Regions from separate parts of the Ruminococcus sp. 1001136sp1_2201st1_G3_2201SCRN_220225 genome, predicted to be linked through region 2. Evidence: riboswitches for the same ligand, from Rfam matches in the RefSeq annotation. Region 2 holds a riboswitch; each other region holds the start of a gene.

Region 1 (3,282 bases), on a different contig from region 2:
TTTCCGTGTACTTCCGCTTCTAACGTTTATTGGGATTTATCCGGAAAATACCTGAGCGGTTAAGTATTGTTTTATATTATTTCATAAATTAAATAAATAATTATTTATAAAAATACCCTTTAGGAGTAGAAATTATCCTAAAGGGTATTTTCCTCTTAAGCGATATACAGGGGAGGTGGTGGTAGTTTCTACCTTAAGAGGGAAGCATGTGGCAAGTACAACGCCATATGGTTTTCGAGTACATAATACGCTTGACGTAGAAATAAGTAAAAACTATAATTGATATAACTGGAATAAACATATGATATGCCAAAAGAAAAGGAAAAATATTATGGATGTTAACTTCGAGTATTATAAGATCTTTTATTATGTGGCAAAATACCACAATTTTACCAAGGCGGCTCAGGCGTTAAACAACAGCCAGCCTAATATTACCCGGGCCATGAATTGTCTGGAACAACAGCTGAATACCACTTTATTTATCCGTACCAACCGCGGCGTACAGCTCACTCCGGAAGGAGAACGGCTTTATAATCATGTGCTAAGTGCAATGGAGCAGTTTCAGGCAGCAGAAGAGGAGCTGGCAGACAGCTCCGGATTATCTCACGGAAGTGTAGCCATCGGTGCCAGTGAAACTGCCCTCAATATTTTCCTGCTGGATAAATTAAAAAGTTTTCACATGACTTATCCGGGAATCCGGCTGAAGCTTTACAACCATTCCACACCGGAAGCCATTGAAGCTGTTAAAAGCGGAAAGATTGATTTTGCAGTAGTTTCCACTCCGGCAGAGGTGGATTCCCCATTGAAACAGATCATGCTCATGCCGTTTCAGGAGATTCTGGTTGGAGGCACTACTTTTACTGCCCTTGGCAGCCAGGAACTTTCCCTTCGGGAGGTAAAGAACTATCCGATGATTTCTCTTGGGCGGGAAACTATGACCTATAAATTTTACAACAGCGTATTTTTGTCCCATGGCCTGGATCTTTCCCCGGATACGGAAGCTGCCACTGCGGATCAGATCCTGCCTCTGGTAAAATGCGAGCTCGGGCTTGCCTTTTTGCCCCAGCCAATGGCCGCACCTTCCCTTTTGAAAAAAGAGATCGTACAGATTCCATTAAAAGATGAAATTCCGGAACGCCAGATCTGCCTGGTGTATGACAGCCAGCATCCTATGGGAGCTGCGGCAAGGGAACTAAAAAATACAATTGTATCCGGGCGGGGTTAAACCAAGTGTATGGAAAAAATTTTAGAATGCATTTTAATAATGCAAAAGATCCGGAAGTTGGCCCTATTACAGGCTGGCCGCCTCACAAAAACGTAGAAGAAAGTAAAAACGTAATAACCTATGATATTAATTCGGAGAAGCTGACAGAAGAGCAAAAAGAAGTTCCAAGGATATGGAACGATCTGAGTACAAATGAGTAGGAAACAGTAATGTCAATGCTGCGTGGACTTCGGAAGAAGGAGAACAGTTCGAGTATATGTATCGACTGTTCTTTTTTTTATTTTTAAGTGTTAAAGCGGTGAGGTTTTTCTTGTGTAAAGTGGAGCAATGGAGTATAATAAAATAGGTTTTTTGCAGAATTTTAAAAGCTATAATAAGAAAATCGGCAAAACAGACGAAAGTCTGTGACGCAAAGCTACAGGGCCTGTAAAATGGCAGCCAGTTGCATGAACTGAGGTGCACTGTCTGTGAGACAGTGTTTTTTTACGGTGTTATTTCATAGACGTAACAATAATAATTTTATGGCAGGGAATCAGATATGAAAAATACGAGAAGGATAGTTAGGATAGACAGAAAATGAAAGGAAAAAAAGTGATTGCAGGCATTCTGCTTGCGGGAATTTTAGCAGTCACCCTGGCAGGGTGTAAAAACACAGATAACACGAAAGATGAAACAGAAAAGCCCGTCATTACTCTCGGCAGTGACAGCTATCCGCCATACAATTATCTGAACGAGGATGGCGTACCGACGGGCATAGATGTAGAACTGGCTACGGAAGCTTTCAAAAGAATGGGATATCAGGTGGAGGTTGTCCAGATCAACTGGGAGAAGAAAAAAGAACTGGTAGAGAGCGGAGAGATTGACTGTATCATGGGCTGCTTTTCTATGGAAGGACGTCTTGACGATTACCGCTGGGCAGGACCGTACATAGCAAGCCGTCAGGTGGTCGCTGTAAATGAGAACAGCGATATCTACAGCCTGAATGACCTGGAGGGAAAGAACCTTGCTGTCCAGTCCACAACCAAACCGGAAGACATCTTTCTGAACCGGACAGATGAAAGAATCCCAAAGCTGGGCAATCTGATCAGCCTAGGACACAGGGAACTGATCTATACATTTCTGGGAAAAGGCTATGTAGATGCAGTCGCCGCACATGAGGAATCGATTGTTCAGTATATGAAGGATTATGATGCAAGCTTCCGTATCCTGGAAGAACCTTTGATGATCACTGGAATAGGTGTCGCTTTTGCAAAAGATGATGACAGAGGAATCTGTGAGCAGATGAGCCAGACTCTGGAAGAAATGCGTCAGGATGGCACATCCCTGAAAATTATTGGAAAATATCTGGATGATCCCCAGAAATATCTGGAGGTGGATGATCTTGGATATTAAGAGAAAGAAAAAAGAAAAACGAATCCAGCTGCTCGGTGGTATGATTGGAATCTGTGTGGCAGTAGTCTCTCTGTTTTATTTCTTTCATGCGGAGAAAACGGAAGCAGAGAAAAGAATGGTAGAGATTGTAAATTATGTCAAAGTGCAGTGTTCCACCTACACCCATTATAATGAATCTTCGGAATCCAAAAGCCTCCTCCGTGCTATTGAAAGTGCCAGACAGATGAGTACAAATATTAAAACGGAAAAAGAAAACGGCGGTCATCTAAGCCGGGAGTTCCTGAAAGAAAACCTGCAGACTCTCTGGGTGGATGGTATCATTGTACTGGATACAGAGGGAAAGACGGACTGCGAATACAGTACGGATGAGTCTCTGACTGATGAGATTACGGAGTATCTGCAAAAAGACATTATTATGGATTTTACCGGATATGAAGAAAGATCTTATTCAGAACGGTTTGCCAGGGAAGACGGATCCTATATTGATATTGCAGCCTGTTCCAGAAAAGATGCACCGGGTATTGTGGCAATCTACTATTACACACCTCCTGAATTTGCCAGAAACTATACACTGACGATACAGGGACTTTTAAATGGTTATAGTATCCAGAAAGATGGAACGATTATTGTCGCAGACGAGGGGATTGTTGTTGCCAGCAATGATG
Region 2 (3,282 bases):
ATATTGTTTATGAAAACATCCGAATTGAAGATGCCCAGGAAAAATTTATTGATATTAAAACTCTTGATTCCAAGTATTCACGAGACAGGGAAAGAGGCATGGTAAATGATATTTTCTTTAAAAATATTGAAATTACAGAAGGCACTTTTCCAGTATCCATTATACGTGGTTTTGAGATGAAAAATGAAGTGTGCAGACCTCATGGCTTCTATTTTGACAATGTGGTAATTCATGGAAAAAAGGTGATGTCACCAGGTGAATTACACATGGTTGTGGAATTGTCAGATGAACTGAAATTCCAGTAAAAGGAATTAACAAAGGAGATGGAAGAAAGCATGGATATTTTGCTTATCGGAACCTATACACAGCATGATGCCCCTGCTGTATTGGAGAAACAGGAGCTTGGAAAAGGTATCTATCTGATTCCGTATAATGAGATCCTAGGAGATGTTGCAGGAACTCCTCTTATCATACAAATGCAGAATCCTTCCTGGGGTTGTCTGGTGAAGAACCGGCTTTTTGCGGTAAGTGAAAGTGAAAATGCTGCGGAAATTGTGGAATATGAAGTAGGGGTTCAGGAAGAAAGGCTTACAGCAGAGAAAAAGGCAGGTCTTCAGATGCCTGGAAAAGCATCCTGTCATATTGAAAAGGATGAAAAATCTGAAAAGGGCTGATTCCAATACGATCGCAGTTATAATAAAAGAAATCAGCAACTCATACTGGGGTGTTATGCTGCATGTATTGGAGCGGGAAGCCCGTGACAGGAAATATTGCCTGGTATTGCAGAATGTAGCAGATGATGAAGACGAAGTTGAGCTTGCCCTTCAGCTGGAAAAAGAGAAAAAAGTCAAAGGAATCATATTTCTTGGAGGTATGTATAATTATGACGAGTCAAGGCTGAGAATGCTGAGAGTTCCGTATGTGATCAGTGATTCCGGAAAAACAGTTCCGGAGGATACAGGAACTTATCCTAAAAGTGCCCTTGTGACGACTGATACAGAGATTGAGAGCCAGAGTATGGTTGATTATCTGTGCAGCTGCGGACATAAAAGGATCGCCTTTATTACTTCCGGAGATGAAGGTCTTGGAAGATGCCATCTCAATGGCTATAAAAGGTCACTGGAGAAAAATGGACTGGAGTACGATGAGAAGCTTATAATTCGTTTAAAACCAGGTAAAAGAATTTATACGATTGAGAATGGTTATAACTGTACCTGTGAGCTTTTGAAATCGGGGGTGGAGTTTTCCTGCATTTATGCAATTTCAGATACTTTGGCGGTAGGAGCATGCAGAGCAGTTATTGACAGCGGCAAAAGAGTACCGGAGGATTATTGTGTGGCAGGAGCAGATGGTCAGGACATTGCGGAATATTATCATCCATCCATCACAACATTAAAATATCCAAGAGTGGAAATTGCCCTTCAGAGCGTCCGTACCTTGTTTGATCTGATCAACCGGAAAAAGGTAGTGAAACGGCAAATACTGGGCGGAACTCTTATAGAGCGGGAGTCTACGCGCAAACTGTAATGCGTGTCTGCTGTCCTCCAGACATCGAAAAGGAATCTGTGAAAATATTTGAGAATGATTATCATGCGTTACAATCAGCTCAGATATTTTTGCAGATTTTTTGCTTTCGTACTTTTTAGACAGATTTTTGTAAGTTTTAACAAGGAAATTCCGTTGACAAAAGTGACAGTTTGCTTTATTATATGAAGTGAATAAAAGGCAAACCTGTTGAAAGACAGGGACGCAAAGCCAAGGGTCTAAGGTCTCAGGACTATGACAGCCGGTTGCCGCATTGATATTGATTAGGTAATGTAATATGACAGGAGACGTGGTTCTTCTGTTTGTGGCGACCGTTTATTTAATCTGATAAACGGTTTTTTTATTTCCACAAACTGATGGGACTGATAGTTTCCAGATAGCGGCAAGTCAGTTACATTATGGTTCAAGAAAGGTGTGTTATTTATGAAAGGAAAGAAATTAACAGAGTGGCTCGCAAATAAAAAAGTTGTTTCCAGTTGTGCTGCTATAGCATTGGCAGCAGTGATCGGCGGCGTTTCATTATTCTCAGGAGCAGGAGAAACACCTGAATTCCCCAGTTATACAGATCCGATCATGGAGACTTCCATCATAGAAGATGAAACTCCACTGGCTTCCCAGCCGAAGACTACTGTGAAGACTACCTCCAGTACCAAGACAATCAGGAAGACTGTTAAATTAAAAAAGGCTTCCAAGAAGAGCTACACCAAGAAACTGAAAACCAAAACAAAAGTAACCAATAAAACAAATAAAGCCGGTAATACAACAGTAGATACCAAGACAACCGTTGTTACCAAAGCAACAGCGAAATACACCAAGAAATCCAAAAAGAAAGTTGTTACATCCAAGATCACAACAACTGTTCAGACAACAACTACACAGCAGGTATCAATTGCCAATGAGACCGCTGTAAGCACTACTTCTTCTGGTACTTCCGTTTCCCAGGCAACTGCAGCAGCAAGCTCTTCACAGAACCAGAGTAAATACGAAGCAAATGTAGCAAGTGTTGCAGGCAAGATGGACAATCGTGTAATTGCAGCATATCAGCAGCTGGGATTTAAGCTTGTTGTTGATCCATCCGTCAACTATTCCGGATATTTTGATGCAAGATCAAGATCTATTACAATGAAGCAGATCGATGATTCTGTTTATCATGAGCTGGGTCATTTCCTCGCATTCATCGCAGGAAATGTAGATAAGACAGCAAGCTTCCAGAGCATTTTTGTAGCTGAGAAGGCAAATGTTACAGCCTTCAATAAAGCCTATGTAACACAGAATGCTTCCGAATATTTTGCAGAATCTGTTAAGGATTACATCTTGAACAATGCTTCCCTGAAGAACACCAGACCACAGACTTATGCAGCTGTTCAGAATGCATTGAATCAGATTACAGATGCACAGATCGCTAAGATTCAGAAGATTTATGGAGCGTTCTGGAACTAATGATTTTAAAGATGACCGGCACCCGGAGAAATATCTCCGGGTGTTTTACTGTGGATACCACAGGCGCGGGAAAATAGTGTTTTATAAAAAGGTAAGTGACAGATGGTACTTACCTTTTTGTCACCGGGAGAACCTTAATCTTATATATGTCGAGTTGCTGTTCACTGGTAACATTCCGCGAGGTGTTTTTTGTGAACAAAGTTCACAGAAAACCCGAGAATTAAGTTTGCGCAGCAAACGCTACTTCTTGTGCTTGTCACAAGAAGGTTCGTCTTTCTGTGCATTGCGAAGTGTGTT
Region 3 (3,282 bases), on a different contig from region 2:
CCTTTTTCTTCTGCCTGAAAAGATAGTGACTCCGTGATTTCCTGACATACCTGGTCCAGATTGATGGATTCATCACTAAAAACCACTGTATCTGATTCTAATTTTGCCATATCTAAAACATCATTTATCAATGATAGTAGCAGTTTCGATGACTCATGTATTTTATTCATGCAATCCTTTGCCCGCTCAGCATCATTTCCGCTTTTCTCAAGAATCGTAAGCATGCCAATAATACCATTGATCGGTGTTCTGATATCATGAGACATGTTATTTAAAAAGGAAGTCTTAGCCTTATTGGCACTCTGTGCTTCTACAAGTGCATTTTGTAATTCCTGCTGTTTTTCTTCAAGCTCCTGATTCAGCTTCAATGCCTGCTCAGCAGACTTCTTGGATTTTTCTTCCGCACGTTTTGATTTTTTCAAAGAATCAAGAATTATACACAGAACAACGAAAAAAGAAATTCCAGCGATAAGTGAAACTGTCAGTAAATTGTCCTGAATAAAATCCTTCGCTGTAACTTTTCGTAAGGAAGCATTATACGAAACTACTGCACCTGAAAATTGAGTTGTAGGCATAGATGTCAGTGTTTTATTCAGAATGGACAAAAGAACCGGTTCTCCCTGCAGAATAGCAAATGGAACATCAGCTTCTTTTGTCAGGAAAACACTATGAAGCTTATTATTTTTCAAATAGTCTGAAACAGTACCTGAATTGCTTACAATACAATCCGTCTCCCCTTTCTGCATTGCTTTTACTGCTGCATCTGATGTTTCATATTCCACAACCTTCCATTGCGGATAATTGTATGAAAGATATGCTTTCAATGCAAAATCATCTTTTTCAACAGCAACTATATTCTCTTTATTTTCATCAAAAGAATCCTTTGCCGTAATTGCTGCCATATTGAGAGTCAACAGCGTATCCGACAAAGCAAATCCATTTGTTTCTGCAAAGTATGGATTCTGGTTTGCATGAAAAATCAGGTCTATTTTTCCATCCTGCAATGCCTGAAGCAGTTCACTTCTTGTCTCATATCCATTTAATTCAAATTCCAGAGTCTGACCTTGCAGACAATTTTCTGCAAGATCCACATAATCTGTAATAACACCTGTCAGTTTACCTGTTGGTGGATCTACACTGCTGATACCTCCATCCTGATTCAGATACCCTATCCGGATTGCACCATGCTGCCCGATCCACTCACTTTCTTCTTTTGAAAGAAACGAGCTGCTCTGTGCAGAAAGATAACGCCTGTAGAGATCATCTGTGTAAAATGGGTTGTCATCCTTGATTCTGCGCATAGCACTATCCAGTGCTTCTTTGATATCCGGACGTTCTGGATTTATAGCGAAATAGATTTCTGTCTCTCCAATACTTGTAAGCGGTGAAATATCCGATTCTTCCCAACGGGATTCTTCTACCGAAACGAAGCAGTCAATTTCATGTTTCGACAGTTTGTCCATAACTTCTGCGGTATTAGAAACATTGACATGCTGCATATGCAGACCATACTTTAACTCCCATTCGTTAAGCACATCCTCCGTTATATTATCTTTAAACACACCAATATTTTTTCCCTCAAAAGAATCCAGATTTCCTGCTGTAAGATCCATATTGGATGCATCCGTATAGATGTAATATTTCTCTTCCCCCATAGGCATATCGGAAAAAAGCATATTTTCAGCACGTTCGTCTGTATAGGAAATGTCACCAAGAATATCAATCTCTCCATTTTCCAACTGTGTAAAGCAGTTTTTCCAATCACTTGTTATGTATTTATATGTCCATCCTGCATAACCTGCAATATCTTGAAGATACTCATAACCATAGCCGCTTCTTTCTCCCTTTTCATTGACGGTATTATAAGTTTCTTCAAAAGATCCTACCCGGATAACATTGTCAGAGTTTTCTTTGGCAAATGTAGGAACGGATAAAACAATAAAACATATAATTGTGCAAAATATAATGTAACAAAATTTGAAATTCATTATATTCTGTACTAATTTGCACTTCTTCATCTTTCTCCCCTCCTCTAGGCTACAGTTGCTTGCTTCCAGATTTTAATTTTACATTCATTAATTGTCAATAACCTCCCCGCTATTTTTCCAAACAGCTTCTGTATTACTTATTCAAGTGCTCTACCATAAAAAAGCACTGCCAAACAGACAGTGCAACCTCATTTCATGCAACTGGCTGCCATTTTACAGGCCCTATAGCTTTGCGTCCCAAACTTTCATCTGGTTTGCCGATTTCCTTATTATAGCTTTAATACTTACGCAAAAAAACTGATTTCATTATACTTTAATGCTCTAGTATACACAAGAAAACATTACCGTTTTAACGACAAAAATAAAAAAAGAACAGCCGATACATATACTCGAACTGTTCTTCTACTTCCGAAGACCACGCAGCATTGACATCACTGTTTCCTGCTCATTTGTACTCAGATTATTCCATATCCTTAAAACTTCTTTCTGTTTTTCTGTCAGATTCTCTGAATTACCTTCCTGAAAAAACTGTGATAATGTCACGCCCAAAGCTGTACATATTTTTTCAAGTGTGATCAGCGACGGCAGGTTTTCTTGCGCCATGATTCTTCCCAGTGATGACTGGGAAATTCCAAATACACATAAGCATGATACAATAGAGGCATGCTGAAGGAGGATCTCATATGGCAAAGCAAGCTGTACAATTTCTTCTTTTGTATGATATTTGTTATTCAACTCCATCGTTATTTTTAATGCCCTTTGAGACATCTCATGCATGATCAGATGGTCTTCACTTCCACCGTCTACAGTATATCCGGGCTTCATATTACTCAAATATTCTTCAAATGTCATGATTAACCAACCCCGTTTTCTTTAAAAAATTTCTGGATTTTATCAAATGGGATCACATCCAGATTATCGTAAAGATCTGTATGAACAGCCCCTGGAATTGTCAGCAGCTCTTTATTGGATGTGTACTTGCTGTCCTTGATCATAGATCATATTTTCATAAGCATCTTTTCCAAAATAATAACTGTGCGCTTTTTCTCCATGAACGATAAGGACTGCACTTCTGATTTCATTACTGTACTTTAATATTGGCTGATTCATAAATGACATACATCCAATACTGTTCCAGCCATCATTGGAATTTAGGCTCCTTTTATGATAACATCTGCCTTTATAATACTCACTATAATCTTTTACGAAGAGAGGGGCATCTTCCGGAACCGGAAGTGGAACACAACCACTGCCTTTGGAATACTCGCCTTTACGGTATTCTTGTGTTCTGAGG

What was found. A riboswitch is a leader RNA that binds a small molecule or an ion and turns the genes downstream of it on or off. The one in region 2 is predicted to bind cyclic di-GMP.
Region 1: another riboswitch for cyclic di-GMP. It lies ahead of AB5642_RS01130 (ABC transporter substrate-binding protein); the one in region 2 lies ahead of AB5642_RS03395 (hypothetical protein).
Region 3: another riboswitch for cyclic di-GMP. It lies ahead of AB5642_RS02430 (transporter substrate-binding domain-containing protein); the one in region 2 lies ahead of AB5642_RS03395 (hypothetical protein).

The regions. Positions count from the first base shown of each region.
Region 1 covers NZ_JBCOME010000002.1:18,901-22,182, reverse strand. The annotation lists gene AB5642_RS01145 (alpha-L-fucosidase) at 1-55, shown strand, start outside; gene AB5642_RS01140 (LysR family transcriptional regulator) at 332-1,225, shown strand; gene AB5642_RS01135 (hypothetical protein) at 1,252-1,425, shown strand; cyclic di-GMP riboswitch class I at 1,600-1,675, shown strand; gene AB5642_RS01130 (ABC transporter substrate-binding protein) at 1,802-2,617, shown strand; gene AB5642_RS01125 (ATP-binding protein) at 2,601-3,282, shown strand, end outside.
Region 2 covers NZ_JBCOME010000005.1:87,395-90,676, reverse strand. The annotation lists gene AB5642_RS03410 (glycosyl hydrolase family 28 protein) at 1-305, shown strand, start outside; gene AB5642_RS03405 (beta-propeller fold lactonase family protein) at 336-674, shown strand; gene AB5642_RS03400 (LacI family DNA-binding transcriptional regulator) at 652-1,527, shown strand; cyclic di-GMP riboswitch class I at 1,715-1,798, shown strand; gene AB5642_RS03395 (hypothetical protein) at 1,969-2,985, shown strand.
Region 3 covers NZ_JBCOME010000003.1:150,101-153,382, forward strand. The annotation lists gene AB5642_RS02430 (transporter substrate-binding domain-containing protein) at 1-2,018, opposite strand, end outside; cyclic di-GMP riboswitch class I at 2,182-2,257, opposite strand; gene AB5642_RS02435 (helix-turn-helix domain-containing protein) at 2,391-2,840, opposite strand; partial or broken gene AB5642_RS02440 (alpha/beta hydrolase) at 2,843-3,282, opposite strand, start outside.